Regions from separate parts of the Kitasatospora sp. NPDC023118 genome, predicted to be linked through region 2. Evidence: riboswitches for the same ligand, from Rfam matches in the RefSeq annotation. Region 2 holds a riboswitch; each other region holds the start of a gene.
The links. Region 2 has a riboswitch for cobalamin ahead of ACZ3UD_RS20110 (CoA-acylating methylmalonate-semialdehyde dehydrogenase). Riboswitches for the same ligand answer to the same signal wherever they lie in the genome.
Positions count from the first base shown of each region.

Region 1: it holds a riboswitch for cobalamin, as region 2 does, so the genes downstream of both, ACZ3UD_RS31135 (ABC transporter substrate-binding protein) here and ACZ3UD_RS20110 (CoA-acylating methylmalonate-semialdehyde dehydrogenase) in region 2, are expected to answer to the same signal.
Region 3: it holds a riboswitch for cobalamin, as region 2 does, so the genes downstream of both, ACZ3UD_RS07870 (ribonucleoside-diphosphate reductase subunit alpha) here and ACZ3UD_RS20110 (CoA-acylating methylmalonate-semialdehyde dehydrogenase) in region 2, are expected to answer to the same signal.

Region 1 is NZ_JBVHHW010000032.1:5,862-11,187, forward strand. Features, by position in the region: gene ACZ3UD_RS31125 (ABC transporter ATP-binding protein) at 1-643, opposite strand, end outside; gene ACZ3UD_RS31130 (FecCD family ABC transporter permease) at 640-1,719, opposite strand; gene ACZ3UD_RS31135 (ABC transporter substrate-binding protein) at 1,716-2,585, opposite strand; cobalamin riboswitch at 2,783-2,987, opposite strand; gene ACZ3UD_RS31140 (hypothetical protein) at 3,410-3,865, opposite strand; gene ACZ3UD_RS31145 (non-reducing end alpha-L-arabinofuranosidase family hydrolase) at 4,072-5,326, opposite strand, start outside.
Region 2 is NZ_JBVHHW010000014.1:140,497-145,822, reverse strand. Features, by position in the region: partial or broken gene ACZ3UD_RS20120 (glycoside hydrolase family 10 protein) at 1-301, shown strand, start outside; gene ACZ3UD_RS20115 (non-reducing end alpha-L-arabinofuranosidase family hydrolase) at 409-1,833, shown strand; cobalamin riboswitch at 2,113-2,305, shown strand; gene ACZ3UD_RS20110 (CoA-acylating methylmalonate-semialdehyde dehydrogenase) at 2,517-4,016, shown strand; gene ACZ3UD_RS20105 (acyl-CoA dehydrogenase family protein) at 4,013-5,167, shown strand; gene ACZ3UD_RS20100 (enoyl-CoA hydratase/isomerase family protein) at 5,167-5,326, shown strand, end outside.
Region 3 is NZ_JBVHHW010000004.1:354,278-359,603, reverse strand. Features, by position in the region: gene ACZ3UD_RS07870 (ribonucleoside-diphosphate reductase subunit alpha) at 1-2,114, opposite strand, end outside; cobalamin riboswitch at 2,306-2,431, opposite strand; gene ACZ3UD_RS07865 (hypothetical protein) at 2,650-3,798, shown strand; gene ACZ3UD_RS07860 (glycoside hydrolase family 26 protein) at 3,936-5,326, shown strand, end outside.

The DNA.
Region 1 (5,326 bases), on a different contig from region 2:
CGTCGCAGTAGGCGGCGGCGAGTTCGAGGTCGTGCAGCGCGGCCACCGTGGTGATGCCCAGCCCGCGTACGGTTTCGAGGAAGCCGAGTTGGTGGCGTAGGTCGAGGTGGTTGGTGGGCTCGTCGAGCAGGAGCACGCCGGGCTCCTGCACCAGCGCCCGCGCGAGCTGGACCCGCTGCCGCTCGCCCCCCGACAGCGTCGGCCAGGACCGGTCGAGCAGGTGGCCGACGTCGGCCGCGGCGACGGCCTCGGCGAACACGGACCGCTCGTGGGCGTCGGCGGCGGAGTCCGTCGGCACGGGCCAGCGGCCGCGGTGCGGCGTGCGTCCGAGCTCGATGACCTGACGGACCGGCAGCGACAGCCGGGTGTCCGCCTGCTGCTCCATGAAGGCCACCCGTCGTGCTCGTCGGCGGGCCGTGAGCGCGTGGAGGTCCGCTCCGTCCAGCAGGACCCGCCCCGCGCTCGGCCGGGTCAGTCCGGCGACCGCGCGCAGCAAGGTGGTCTTCCCGGCGCCGTTGGGCCCGAGCAGGCCCGTGATCCGGCCGGGGCCGAACGCGAGCGAGACCTCGTCCAGCAGGGTGGCTGCGCCGATTCGCACGCCGATTCCCTCGGCGCGCAGTTCGAAGGGTGGCGTCACCGTCACTGGCCCCTCCCGTCGGTCCGCCCCTGGCGCCACAGCAGCCAGGCGAAGAAGGGTGCTCCGAGCCCGGCCGTGATGACGCCGACGGGGATCTCCCGGTCGGGCAGGAGCGAGCGCGCCACGATGTCGCTGCCCACCAGGAGGGACGCGCCCACCAGCGCCGACACGGGCAGCAGGAGGGCGTGCCGCGGGCCGCAGACGAGACGGACCACGTGGGGTACGACCAGGCCGAGGAACCCGATGACGCCGGTGTTGGCGACCAGGCACGCGGTCACCAGCGCGGCGGTGGCGACGAGGGCCCAGCGGGTGCGGTCGACGTGGACGCCGAGGGAGCGGGCGGCGGTCTCGCCGAAGGCGAAGGCGTCCAGGTCGCGGGCCGAGGAGGCCAGGACCGTGACACCGACCAGCGCGACCGCGATCAGGAAGACGGCAGTGGGCCACCGCACGCCGGCGACCGAGCCCAGCGTCCACTCCATGACACCGCGCGCCGCGTTGCGGTCCCCGAGAACCATCACGACGAACGAGGTGTAGGCCCCGCACATCTGCCCGACCGCGATGCCGGCGAGCACGGTCCGGGCGGTCGGAAGTGACCGGCTGCGCGCGCCGGCCAGTGCCAGGACGACGACGGCGGCGAGCAGGGCACCGGCGAAGGCCGCCGTCGCCACCGCGCCGGTGCCCACGGCGCCGGACACGCCGACGCCGAGGACGATCACGGTGACCGCGCCGGCCGCGGCTCCCTCCGAGATCCCGAGGAGGAAGGGATCGGCCAGATCGTTCCCGGTCAGCGTCTGCAGCACCGCACCGCAGACCGCGAGGCCGGCGCCGGTGGCGGCCGCTCCCAGCACCCGGGGCAGCCGCAGCTGCCAGACGATCTGGTCGTCCAGCAGCGTCACGTTCGGGTCGCCCAGCCCGAGCCGGCGCAGGACGACGTCGATCACGGTCCGGACTGACTCGTGTTGCGAGCCCACGGCCAGGCCGAGGAGCACGGCGGTCAGCAGCAGGGCCACACCGACGGTCAGGGCCGCCGTCGCGCGGCCCGGACCGGAGCGCCGCGCGACGGGGTGGGGTGCGGTGGTCATGAATCCGGGTGCAGTCGGCCGAGTCCCGCGGACACCTTGGCGGCGCCGTCGGCGAGCAGCACGCCGGGGGTCGACTCCGAGAACGGCACCACCACGAAGGCCTTGCGCTGCACGGCGGTGAGCTTGCTCAGCACCGGGTCGTTCGTGAGGTAGTCGATCTTGGACTGGGCCGTGTCCCAGCTCGCGTCCGCGAGCACGATGGCGTCCGGGTCCGCCGCGACGACCTTCTCCCAGCTCACGTTCTGCCAGCCACCGGGCAGGTCCGCGAAGACGTTGCGGGCGCCGACGGCGTCGAGCACGAGCTGGGGCCCGCCGTGGCCGGCGCCGACGAACGGCGTCTTGGTGTCCGAGTCGAACCACAGGACCTTCAGGCCCTTGCCCGCAGCCGTCGCCGTCAACCGGGCCAGCTGCTGCTCCTGCTGCTGCTGGATCGCGGTGGCCCGCTCCGGGACACCGAAGACCTTGGCGACGTCGTTCAGTTCGCCCCACGCCGCCTGCCAGGTCGTCGGCGCCACCTTGCTCTTGTCCGAGCAGCCGAACGGGGACACATACGACGGGATGCCCTGGCCGCGCAGTTCCTCCCGGGTGCCCGCGACCTTGTCGGTGAACGCGCTGGCGTAGGAGGCGTACAGGAAGTCGGGACGGGCCGCGAGGAGCTTCTCCTTCGTCGGATACTCCTTGGAGAGCACCGGGACGGAGTCGTAGGCCGCCTTCCACTTCTCCGGGACGGAGTCGTCGAGGTAGGCGGTACCGGCCATGCGGGACTGCAGGCCGAGGGCCAGGGCCACCTCGGTGGCGCCCTGGTTGAGCGTCACCAGCCGGCCGGGCGGCGCGCCGACCGTGACGGTGGTCCCGCAGTTGTCCACGCTGACCTGCGCGGCGCCTTCGGTCGCCCCGCCGGACGCGACGGGCGCGGGGGCGCCCGCGCAACCTCCGAGCGCGCCGATGAACAGGAAGGCCGTGATTGCCCGGCCGACACGTATCGGACCTGTGGGACGAACGGAACATATGGAACGGAACGGGCGTGGCTGACCGTTGGGCACGTGTTCTCCAAAACCCTCGTGGAACATGTCGCGCCGTGGCCGGTCTCCTGGCTTCCGCATCGACGCGCCGCGGCCGACCTTCCCGGGCGGCTCTTCCAGCCCGCCCAGTGGCCCTGACCGCTGGGCAAGCCGGTCAGCGAGGGCCGCGGAACTCCGCGGCAACAGTGGCGAGGGCCGCACCGGAATCAGACCGGTTTCCCGAACACCACGGCGATGGCAAGGTATCAGGCATGGTCAGGCAGGTGCTGGCCGGCTCAAGGACCTCCACCGGCCATACGAGACGTCGGCAGCCAACTGCGGACACCACGAACCCAACAGCCTCCCGCTGCTCCGGCTCGGGCCGCCTCGGGAACGGCGCGAGCAGCGTCAATGACTCGGTCAGGGGCTGGTTGCAGTGCACACAGCGGAAGACCATCACAGGCTCGCCTCCACGTGGGGCTGCGGCCGGAACTCGTGCACCACCTCGATGCGGCCGACGATGTGCCGGTTGAACTCGTCCAACTCCTCCGCCGGCACCCACAGCTCGAGGATCGTGCGTGTGGCGGTTGTCGACGCAGGAGAGGGTGTAGCGGACGAACAGTACGTCCTCGTCGAGGTGGACGTCGTCCCAGTGCAGGCCGAGGCTTCGCCCTTGCGCATGCCGGTGATCACTTCGATGAAGTCGGTGAAGGGCGGGTCGAGGGCGCAGGGGTGAACCCGCCCCAGACTGAGGCGGAACCGGCCGGGGTCTGCGCGTCGATGCGGTAGCTGTCGTTCGTGGTATTGCGCGCGCCGGTGGCGTGGTTGTACTGGGCGGCGAATTCATGCTGCCCGGCCGGCACGGTACGGCCCGGCTTGAGCACCCAGCGGTAGACCAGTGCAGCGCCGGACTCCTGGACGGTGACGGTGAAGTCTTCGCTCGGCAGTGTTCGCCAGTTGCCGGTGTTCTGCACGCCGCCGGTCTGTGCGATGCGCAGCTCCACGGTGAGCGAGGTGAGCGGCTGGGTGGTCTTGAGGGTGAGGTCGCTCTGGGCCCAGTAGATGGTGCTGTGCGGGTCAACCGAGCCGTTCGACCACAGCGGCCCGTTCTGGACTCGGCTGTCGGCGGGCGGAGTTGAGTGCAAGCCGCCCGGGGCCGAACAGCAGTCCGGTGATGTGCGCGTTCGCCACCTGGTCCATGTGCGCGAGAGAGAGGAACCCCAGCCGACGCGCGGCTGGGGTTCCTCGCGGCAGCGAGTGTCGGTCAGCAGTTAGATTCGCCAGTGCCGTTAACGGCTTACCTCCTTGCCGGAGAGCCGCACTCGATCTCGGTCACTGTGGATCAGGTGGGTCAGTGCTGCAGGGTGAGGACGCCCGGCCGCCATGGCAGTTGGTCGTAGGGGCCGGTCGCGGTGGGGGACTTGCCCTGGTAGAGGAACTGCAGGTTGCAGGGGTCGATGGTCATGGTCTGGTCGGGGTTGTTGCGGATCAGGTCGCCGTGGCTGATGTCGTTGGTCCAGGTGGCGCCGCTGTTGGCCTTGCCCGCGAACGGGTTGCTCTCGCTGGCGGCCTGCGGGGTCCAGGAACCGCTCAGGCTGGTGGCGGTGAACGAGCGGAAGTAGCGCTGCTCGTTCGCGCCGCGGGCTTCGACGATCATGAGGTACTGGTTCTGGCCCTGGACCTTGTAGACCTGGGGCGCCTCGAACAGGTTCTTCGTCGAGTCGCTCATGACCGTCGTGTAGGACGAGCCGAAGTTGCCGGGGAAGTTCCCGATCGGCATGCTCGCCCGGTAGATGTTGCCGTTGTCACCGGCGAAGAACAGGTACATGTTCTGGTCGTCGGCGATCAGGGTCTGGTCGATCGGGGCGGCGCCGGGGATGCCGCCGGTGAACAGCGGCTGCGGCGCGGACCAGCCGTTGGGGTTGGTCGGGTCGCTGGAGGTGCGGTAGATGAACGGCCACTGACCCCACTGGTACGCCAGCACCCAGATCTTCTTGGGTGCGAAGTAGAACAGGGTGGGCGCCACCGCGTTCTGGTTCATGCCGGTCTGGCCGGCCGAGGCCATGTCCGACCAGTTGGTGAAGGGAGCGAACGCCATCGAACCGTACGACGAGCCCGTGACGTTCGACGCGTAGACCAGGTGCTTGCCGTTGTAGACGACGTCGGTGAAGTCCTTCAGCGCACCCCACCCATTCGCGGGCTGCGCCAGCGCACCGGTCGAGGACCAGCGGTAGGTCGACGGCAGCGCACACGAGCCGCCCGTTGAGGTCGGCGTCGGGGCGGACGACCCGGACCCGGACGACCTGAGGTTCCAGTGCTGGTTGGCGGCGCCCCAGGAGTCCCAGATCTGGACGGCGGTGCCGTTGGCGGTCTGGTTGCCGGGGGTCTCCAGGGCTCGGCCGCTGGCGATGTTGGTCAGCGTGTACGAGCCGTCGCTGTTCCGGGCGGCCTTCCAGTGCTGGTTGGCGCCGCCGTTGGAGTCCCAGACCTGCACCCTGGTGCCGTTGCCGGTCTGGTTGCCCGGTTCGTCCAGTACCCGGCCGCTGGCGATGTTGGTCAGGGTGTAGGAGCCGTCGCCGTTCCTGGTGGCCCGCCACTGCTGGTTG
Region 2 (5,326 bases):
CCAGCAGTGGCGCGCCACCAAGCACAGCGACGGCTCCTACACGCTGACCAACCTCGCCAGCGGCCGCGCCCTGGACGAGCCGGGCAACCAGACGGGCAACGGGACCAGGATGCAGGTCTGGGACGCCAACGGCGGCGCCAACCAGCACTGGCGCGCCGACCGGAACGACGACGGCTCCTACACGCTGACCAACCTCGCCAGCGGCCGCGCCCTGGAGATCCCCGGCGGTCAGACCGCCAACGGCACTCCTGTGCAGGTCTGGGACTCCAACGGCGGTGCCAACCAGCACTGGAACTTCAAGTGAGCTGAGCCCCGGGCGCGCACGCTCACGGCAGGCGCGGCGTCCGACATGTGAGCGATGACAAGACCGGCCGGATGACAGCTCCATCCATTCACGAAGGAGATCCCATGCACGAACGAAATTCCAGCCGCAGGCCGCTGCCCGCGGTGCTCACCGCCGTGGTCGCGGCCGTGGCGGCACTGGCGGCGATGCTCGTCGCGACCCCCGCTCAGGCGGACACCAGCGGCGCCTTGCGCGGTACGGGTTCCGGTCGGTGCCTCGACGTGTCGAACGCCGACCGGAGCGACGGCGCATCCCTGCAGATCTTCGACTGCTCGGGCGGCACCAACCAGCTCTGGACATCGACGACCGGCAACCAGCTGACCGTGTACGGCAACAAGTGCCTGGACGTGCCGGGCCACGCCACCACGGCCGGTACCCGGGTGCAGATCTGGACCTGCAGCGGTGGCACGAACCAGCAGTGGCGGGTGAACTCCGACGGCACGATCGTCGGCGTCGAGTCCGGGCTGTGCCTGGACGTCACTGGTGCCGGCACCGCCAACGGCACGGCCGTGCAGATCTGGACGTGCAACGGCGGCAGCAACCAGAAGTGGACGGGCCTGTCCGGGACGTCGACCCCGCCGGGCGGCAGCTGTCCCCTGCCGTCGACGTACCGCTGGTCCTCGACGGGTGCGCTGGCGCAGCCCGCGAACGGGTGGGGTGCGCTGAAGGACTTCACCGACGTGGTCTACAACGGCAAGCACCTGGTCTACGCGTCGAACGTCACGGGGTCGTCGTACGGCTCGATGGCGTTCGCTCCCTTCACCAACTGGTCGGACATGGCCTCGGCCGGCCAGACCGGCATGAACCAGAACGCGGTGGCGCCCACCCTGTTCTACTTCGCGCCGAAGAACATCTGGGTGCTGGCGTACCAGTGGGGTCAGTGGCCGTTCATCTACCGCACCTCCAGCGACCCGACCAACCCCAACGGCTGGTCCGCGCCGCAGCCGCTGTTCACCGGCGGCATCCCCGGCGCCGCCCCGATCGACCAGACCCTGATCGCCGACGACCAGAACATGTACCTGTTCTTCGCCGGTGACAACGGCAGCATCTACCGCGCGAGCATGCCGATCGGGAACTTCCCCGGCAACTTCGGCTCCTCCTACACCACGGTCATGACCGACACCGTGAAGAACCTGTTCGAGGCGCCCCAGGTCTACAAAGTCCAGGGCCAGAACCAGTACCTCATGATCGTCGAAGCCCGCGGCGCGAACGAGCAGCGCTACTTCCGCTCGTTCACCGCCACCAGCCTGAGCGGTTCCTGGACCCCGCAGGCCGCCAGCGAGAGCAACCCGTTCGCGGGCAAGGCCAACAGCGGCGCCACCTGGACCAACGACATCAGCCACGGCGACCTGGTCCGCAACAACCCCGACCAGACCATGACCATCGACCCCTGCAACCTCCAGCTCCTCTACCAGGGCAAGTCCCCCACCGCGACCGGCCCCTACGACCAACTCCCCTGGCGGCCGGGCCTCCTCACCCTGCAACGCTGACCCACCTGATCCGGGGCGACGGCGATCGGGCGCGCCCGGCCGACACGCGGGCGTGCGAGGCACGGCACGAACGCCCCGCCCGCCGACCATCGATCATCGCGTGCAGAGGAACCCCAGCCGTGCGTCGGCTGGGGTTCCTCTGCACGCGGGATGCATCCGGGGTCGCTGGTTGGCACCGCGCCGCCGGTGGGGCGGGGCCTCCCTGGCCGATGGGCAAGCCCACGGGGGCCAGTGGCGGGGATTCCCAGGGCGCGCCGCGGTGCACGGGCCTCTGGACTTACTAGGACGTCCAACTATATGGTCGATGCCAGGTCCGCGGTGTCAGGGAAGCCGGTGTGAGTCCGGCACGGTCCCGCCACTGTGACCGGGGAGTTCGTCCTCGTGGATGACGGCCACTGGCAGCCAGCCGGGAAGGCCTGGGGGCGGGCGTGGATCCGGGAGTCAGGATACCGGCCGCGGGTGGTCCGTGTTTTCCACGAGGATGGAGACGACACGCATGACTCCGGGCTGCCTTTCCCGTTTCGCTGCCCCTTGCTCTGCCGTGCTGACCGTCGGGGCACAACTCCGCCCCTGACGCTGACGTCAACCGCCGAACTGCCGTAGGCGCCCACGACCGTGTGCCCGGACGGTGGCGGTGGTCTCTCCATTCCTCCTCTCCCCATCCACGATGAGAGAAGGAACCGATGGTCCGTGAACTGACCCATTTCGTCGGCGGCAAGCGCATCGCCGGGACGTCCGGCCGTTTCGGCGACGTGTACGACCCCAACACCGGCCGGGTGCAGGCCCGGGTGCCGCTGGCCGACCGGGCCGAGGTCGAGGCGGTGATCGCCGACGCCGCGCAGGCCCAGCCCGAGTGGGCCGCCTGGAACCCGCAGCGGCGGGCGCGGGTGCTGCTGCGCTTCCTGCAGCTGGTCGAGCAGGAGAAGGAGGACCTGGCCCGGCTGCTGTCCGCCGAGCACGGCAAGACCGTGGCCGACGCCCACGGCGACATCCAGCGCGGCCTGGAGGTCGTGGAGTTCGCCGCCGGGATCCCGCACCTGCTGAAGGGCGAGTTCAGCGACAACGCCGGCACCGGCATCGACGTGTACTCGATGCGCCAGCCACTCGGCGTGGTCGCGGGCATCACACCGTTCAACTTCCCGGCGATGATCCCGCTCTGGAAGGCCGCGCCCGCGCTGGCCTGCGGCAACGCCTTCGTCCTCAAGCCCTCCGAGCGCGACCCCTCGGTGCCGCTGCGCCTGGCCGAGCTCTTCCTCGAAGCGGGGCTTCCCCCGGGCGTGCTCAACGTCGTCAACGGCGACAAGGAGGCCGTGGACACGCTGCTGGAGGACCCACGGGTCGAGGCGCTCGGATTCGTCGGCTCGACCCCGATCGCCCAGTACGTCTACGCGACCGCGGCAGCGCGCGGCAAGCGCGCACAGTGCTTCGGCGGAGCGAAGAACCACATGATCGTGATGCCGGATGCCGATCTCGACCAGGCCGCCGACGCCCTCATCGGCGCCGGCTACGGCTCGGCCGGCGAACGCTGCATGGCGATCTCGGTCGCCGTCCCGGTGGGGGACGAGACCGCGGACGCGCTGGTGGCGAAGCTGGTCGAGCGGATCGCCGCGTTGAAGGTCGGCCGCTCGGACGACCCGGCGGCCGACTTCGGTCCGCTGGTCGGCCGCGACGCCCTGGAGCGCGTCCGCGGCTACCTGGACCTCGGGGTCCAGGAGGGAGCCGAACTCGTCGTGGACGGAAGGGACTTCCGCCTTCCCGGCCACGAGGAGGGCTATTTCCTCGGCGCCTCGCTGTTCGACCGGGTCACACCCGACATGCGGATCTACCGGGAGGAGATCTTCGGCCCGGTCCTGACCGTGGTCCGCGCCACTGACTACGAGGAGGCGCTGCGGCTGCCGAGTGAGCACGAGTTCGGCAACGGCGTGGCCATCTACACCCGGGACGGCGACACCGCCCGGGACTTCGCCCGCCGGGTGAACACCGGCATGGTCGGGGTCAACGTGCCGATCCCAGTGCCGATCGCGTACCACACCTTCGGCGGCTGGAAGCGCTCCGGCTTCGGCGACCTCAACCAGCACGGCCCGGACTCGATCCGCTTCTACACCCGCACCCGCACCGTCACCTCGCGCTGGCCCTCCGGGGTCAAGGAGGGCGCGAGCTTCACCATGCCGACGATGGGATGAGTACGGTGCACGCAAGCGATCTGACGGAGGACCAGCGCGCCATCGCGGAGGCGACCCGGGCCTTCGCCGACGAGTACCTCGCCCCGCACGCGGTGGCATGGGACCAGGACAAGCACTTCCCGGTCGACGTGCTGCGCAAGGCAGCGGACGTGGGCCTGGCCGGTGTGTACGTGCGCGAGGACGTCGGCGGATCGGGGCTCTCCCGACTGGACGGGGTCGTCGCCTTCGAGGCGCTCGCGACCGGCTGCCCGTCGATCGCCGCCTACCTGTCCATTCACAACATGGTCGGCTGGATGGTGGACCGCTACGGGACCGAGACGCAGCGTGCCCGCTGGCTGCCGGCGCTCTGCACCGCCGAACAGTTGGGCAGTTACTGCCTCACCGAGCCCGGCGCCGGCTCCGACGCCGCCGCGCTCACCACCCGGGCCGTGCGCGACGGCGACCAGTGGGTGCTGGACGGCGTCAAGCAGTTCATCTCCGGGGCGGGCACGTCCCAGGTGTACGTGGTGATGGCGCGGACCGGCGGCCCGGGGCCGGACGGCGTCTCCGCGTTCCTCGTGGACCGCGACGACCGGGGGCTGTCCTTCGGCCCGAACGAGCACAAGATGGGCTGGAACGCCCAGCCGACCCGGCAGGTGCTGCTGGACGGCGTCCGGCTGCCCGCTGACCGCCTGCTCGGAGCGGAGGGCGAGGGCTTCCGCATCGCCATGGGTGGCCTCAACGGCGGCCGGCTCGGCATCGCGGCCTGCTCGCTGGGCGGCGCCCAGAGTGCGTTGGAACGCGCGGTGGCCTATCTGGCCGACCGTGAGGCGTTCGGGGCCCGACTGCTGCACGCCCAGGCGCTGCAGTTCCGACTTGCCGACATGGCGACGGAGTTGGAGGCGGCGAGGGCGCTCGTGTGGCGCGCGGCGACCGCCCTGGACCGGGGCGACCGACGGGCACCGCAGCTGTGCGCGATGGCCAAACGGCACGCCACCGACACCGGCTTCGAGGTCGCCAACCAGGCGCTCCAACTGCACGGTGGCTACGGCTACCTCGCCGAGTACGGCATCGAGAAGATCGTCCGCGACCTGCGGGTGCACCAGATCCTGGAAGGAACCAACGAGATCATGCGCGTCATCGTCGCCCGCGGCCTGACCGGAGCCGCCTGATGACCGGGAACGACACCGAGGAGGTCCTCGTCCAGCGGGAGGGCCGGGCCGGGCTGATCGTCCTCAACCGGCCCGCCGCCCTGAACGCCCTCACCCACGGCATGGTGCGGACGATCTCGGAGGCCCTGGACGCGTGGGAGCAGGACGAGCGGGTCGACA
Region 3 (5,326 bases), on a different contig from region 2:
TCGATCAGCGCGCGCTGCGGCAGCTCCCAGGCCGTCCGGTAGAGCGAACGGACCTCCTCCGGCAGCCAGTTGAACTCCTGCACCGAGCCGTTGGCGTCGCGCAGGGCGTCGCGGGTCTGCTGGTCCCAGACGCCGAGCTCCTTGAGCTCGCGCACCAGGTACGGGTTGACCTGGAGGAACTCCCCGCTCAGGGTCTCGCGCTTGAACAGGTTGGACACCTGCGGCTCGATGCACTCGTACACGCCGGCGATGGACGCGATGGTCGCGGTCGGGGCGATCGCGAGCAGGAGCGAGTTGCGCAGGCCGGTGACGGCGATGCGGGCGCGCAGCGCCGTCCAGCGGTCGGCCCACTGCGGGGCGGCCGTCGGGAAGTGGTCGATGTGCAGCTCGCCGCGGGCGGCGCGGGTCTCGCCGTAGGCCTCGTGGCGGCCCAGCTGCTCGGCCAGGTCGGCGGAGCGCTCGTAGGCGGTGAGCATGATGCGCTCGGCGATGAGCGTGGACAGCCGCGCGGCCTCGGCCGAGTCGAAGTCGATCCGCAGCTTGAAGAAGACGTCCTGCAGGCCCATCACGCCGAGGCCCACCGGCCGCCAGCGGGAGTTGGAGGTCCCGGCCTCAACCGTCGGGTAGAAGTTGATGTCCACCACGCGGTCGAGGAACGTCACGGCCGTACGGACGGTGGCGTCCAGCCGCTCCCAGTCCATGGCGCCGAGCAGGTCGTCGGCGGAAGCCCCGGCAGCGACGTGGGCGCCGAGGTTGACCGAGCCGAGGTTGCAGACGGCGGTCTCGGAGTCGTCCGTGACCTCCAGGATCTCGGTGCACAGGTTGGAGGAGTGCACCGTGCGGCCCGGCAGCGCGGTCTGGTTGGCGGCGCGGTTGGAGGCGTCCTTGAAGGTCATCCAGCCGTTGCCGGTCTGCGCCAGGGTGCGCATCATGCGGGCGTACAGGGTCTGCGCCGGGATGGTGCGGACGGCCTTGCCGGCCTGCTCGGCCTTGCGGTAGGCCTCGTCGAAGTCAGCCCCCCACAGGTCGACCAGCTCGGGCACGTCGGCGGGGGAGAACAGCGACCAGTCGGCGTTGGCGTTGACCCGGCGCATGAACTCGTCCGGGATCCAGTGCGCCAGGTTGAGGTTGTGGGTGCGGCGCGCCTCCTCACCGGTGTTGTCGCGCAGCTCCAGGAACTCCTCGATGTCGGCGTGCCAGGTCTCCAGGTAGACGCAGGCCGCGCCCTTGCGCCGGCCGCCCTGGTTGACCGCGGCGACCGAGGAGTCGAGGGTGCGCAGGAACGGGACGATGCCGTTGGACTTGCCGTTGGTGCCGCGGATCAGGCTGCCGCGCGAGCGGATGCGCGAGTAGGACAGGCCGATGCCGCCGGCGTGCTTGGACAGCCGGGCGATCTGCGCGTAGCGGTTGTAGATCGAGTCCAGGTTGTCCAACGGGGAGTCGAGCAGGTAGCAGCTCGACATCTGCGGGTGCCGGGTGCCGGAGTTGAAGAGCGTCGGCGAGGAGGTCAGGTACTCCAGGCGGCTCATCAGGCCGTACAGCTCGGCCACCTCGCGCACCGACTGCTCGGAGTCGCCGACCGCCAGGCCGCAGGCGACGCGGAGCAGGAAGTGCTGCGGGGTCTCGATCACCTTGCGGGTGATCGGGTGGCGCAGCAGGTAGCGGGACTGCACGGTGCGCAGACCGAAGTACTCGAAGCGGTCGTCGCCGGCGGTGTCGATCAGCGCGTCCAGGGCGGCGGCGTGCTTGGCGACGAAGGCCGCGGTGGTGTCGCCGATCAGGCCCTCGGTGTGGCCGACGGCGATCGAGGCGGAGAAGGAGACCGCGCCCTGGCTGTTCGCCTCGTCGACGATCTCCAGTGCGAGCAGACGGGCCGCCAGCTTCGAGTACTGGGGGTCCTCGGCGATCATCGACGCGGCGGCGTCCACGGCCAGCCCGCGCAGCTCGGCGAAGTCCGAGCCGGCGTGGCGGCCGCGCAGCGCGGCGGCGGCGACATGGCCGGGGTCCACCTCGGTGAGGTCGGCGCTGCGGTCGGTGAGAAGCCGCAGCAGCGCTCCGCCGGGGTCGGAGACCGTCGGGTCGGTGAAGGCGGTACCGGAGCCCTGGGCGGGCAGGGTGGCTGAGGCAGCGGTGGTCAAGGCGCTCTCTCCTGGCGGCGATCGGCGGCGGTGATCGGGTGGCACCGGACCGGTCTGGGCAGGGGAGCACGGCGCGAACGCAAACGGCGTCGCGCGACGGTGTCTCCCCGGCCCGCCCGCGAGGCCCGGAGGTGTACTGCTGGTGCTGGCGCGGCCTCTGCGGGAGGGCCGTGGGCACGCGGTCGGCAGGTACTCGGACTCGCGGACACGGCTGCTGGAGCCGCCCGCACACCGCTGCGGGGCAGTCCCGGATTCCCGCCGGGTTCCCCTGCATCGACAGCAGGAGTGAGCATACATGTAGTGGTGTCTCACTGATGCGGCACCACATGTAGTGCGGCGTGGTGTGTTGGCGCGATGACCGGCGGTACTGGGGCGGGTGGCGGTTCGTGCCCGTCCGGCGCCCGGATCCGCGCCTCGGGCGGGTCGGATCCGCACGCCCGCGTCCTGGTTTCGGCACGGAATGGTCACCGGACGGATCGACGGTCGGGGGGATGCCCTACGATCTGGGCGCATGAGCGACGGAACCGGCGTACCTGGGCACGGGCCGCAGGGAACGCCTCCCGCCGGGCCGGGGGGCGTACAGAATCAGCAGTCGGCGGTGCCGGGTCCGGTGCCGCCGCCGAGCGGCGGTTTCGGCCCGCCGCCGGCCTCGTACGGGCCGGTGGTGCCGTCCGCGCAGCCGCTCTCGCAGCCGGTCCCGCCGGTACCGCAGCCGCAGCCCCAGCCGGTCGCGCAGCCCCAGCCGGTACAGCCGCAGCCCCAGCCCCAGCCGGTGCAGCCGGCGGCCCCTCAGCCGCAGTGGCAGCAGCAGCCGCCCCAGCAGCCCGTGCCGCCGCAGCGCGTCGAGCCGAACTGGGAGGCGCTGGCGGACCGCAACGAGGCTGACGGCAAGCGCAAGCGCCGGATGAGGGTCATCGGCATCGTGGCCGCCGTCGTCCTGGTGGGTGGCCTGGCCGCGGGCGGCGTGATGCTCCTCGGCAAGAAGGACGACACCAAGAAGGCCGGCGGCGGTCCGGTCACCACCGTGTCCGCCTCGGGCAAGCCGACCCCCGGGCCGTCGAGCGCGAGCGCGACCCCGGGCGGCCAGACGGACGACCCGTCGAAGCCGATCTGGGAAGCCGCCACCGACCCGGCGCCGCAGGACGCGGGGGCGCTGTTCTCCGCGATGCAGGTGACGGTCAGCGGCGCGACCTGGAACCGGACCGTGGTCTCGCTGGACCAGCCCTGCTGGGACGGCAACTCCACCACCGGCGGTCTCGGCAAGATCCTCGGCGACCAGGGCTGCCAGAAGGTGCTCCGGGCGACGTACGTCTCCGGCGACAGCGCGGTGACCGTCGGTGTCGCGGTCTTCGACCACAAGATCCAGGCCGAGACCGCGATGAAGAACTACGCCGGCCAGCTCAAGGGCCTTCCCGCGGCCGGCGCCCCGGCGTTCTGCGCCAACCCCGGCTGCACCAGCACGCACGGCAGCCTGGGCCGGTACGCCTACTTCACCGTCGAGGGTTCGGCGAAGGGCGGAAACGCCCCCGATGCCACCGCGACCGCGGCGGCCTCCGGCTTCGCCGAGCACGTGAAGGGCCAGCTGCTCCGGCGGGCCAAGGCGGCGGGCTCCGCCACGCCCGGTTCGCAGGGCACACCGGCGGCCACCCCGGCCGGCTGACCTGTCGTGACACCCTGGTGCCGGCGGATCCGTTCGCCGGGACCGGGGGAGTGTGGCAGGCTCTCGGGAGTCATTCGTACGTGTGTTCCGGTTGCGTCCGTGGGGGTCGGTACCGGCAAGCAACCGGAGGAGCGGTCGTGGCCCTGCCCAGTGCCCTGCGCGGCAAGCCGGCCGTCCTGGCCGCGGCCGGGATCGTGGTCGTCGCGGGCACCTTCGCGCTGCTGGGCCGGGACGACCGGGCCGACGGCGAACAGCCCGCGCGGGTACCGGTGTCGGTCGGCGCCCCCGGACGCACCCTGCCGCCGGACGTGGGCCGGGACCTGCTCGCCCGGGACCCGCAGGCCTCGCCGAACGCCCGCGCCGTCCAGCAGTTCCTCGCCGACCTGGAGAGCCAGGCCCGCACCGGGCAGAGCGGCGGCACGGTGATCGGCCAGCACGTCGAGGCGCACAACGAGCGCAACAACCCCGAGTACGGCGACTACCGGGGCACCAAGCAGGTCGGCTACTACTACAAGAAGGCCGCCGACATCACCGGCAGGCTGCCCGGCTTCCTGGAGACCGACCTCGGCCCCGGCTACGGCCAGAACGCCTGGGGCGTGGGCAACCCGCGCTCCTACTCGGCCGGCCGCTGGCCCACCTGCCGGACCGGCTGGCAGTACACCGACGACGCCGTCGACCTGATGACCGCCGTCTGGTCCGGCCACCCGCGCGCCGACGACGGCACCTACGGCAGCTCCGGCGTCCAGCAGAACTGCGACGGCAGCAGCACCGAACTGCCGGACAACGGCGGCGCCCCGGCCGGGATCGTCGGCATGTCCTTCCACGAGCCCTACCCCGGATCGGACGTCAAGTCCTTCGACCGGGTGCTCTGTTCGAACTCCCCGGCGGCCAAGGACCCGGGCTGGTTCGGCCGGGTCGTGGACGCCGCGCACGACACTCCCGAGTACCGCGCGCTGATCACCGACCTGTCCTACCTGGCCGACCACCTGGAGTACCTGGCCGCCCACGACGTGCCGGTGCTGCTGCGCCCGTACCACGAGATGAACGTCCAGGACTGCTCCAGCCGGTTCTGGTGGGCGGGCCAGAAGCCGGCCGACTACCAGGCGCTGTGGAAGATCACCTACAAGTACCTGGTGGAGACCAGGGGCCTGCACAACCTGCTGTTCGTCTGGACGCCGGTGTCCTGGGACGGCGCCCCGGGCGTGGACCCGTGGGACTACTACCCGGGCGCCCAGTACGTCGACGTGGTCGGGGTGGACGACTACAGCGGCAGTCCGGCGCACCCGATCGGCACCGGCGAGGTGTGGACCAAGCGCTACTACGACGGGCTCGCCGCCTACGACAAGCCGCGGATGCTGGCCGAGTCCTTCGCCGTGCCCGTCAACTCCCGCCAGCCGGACACCCTGCGGCGCACGCCCTGGACGATCTGGACGGTCTGGGGGCAGTCGCTCACCGCGAACAACCTGGCCCCGGACCAGCCGCGCAACTCCGGCGCGGACGTCAACGCCACCTATCACAGCCCGCTGGC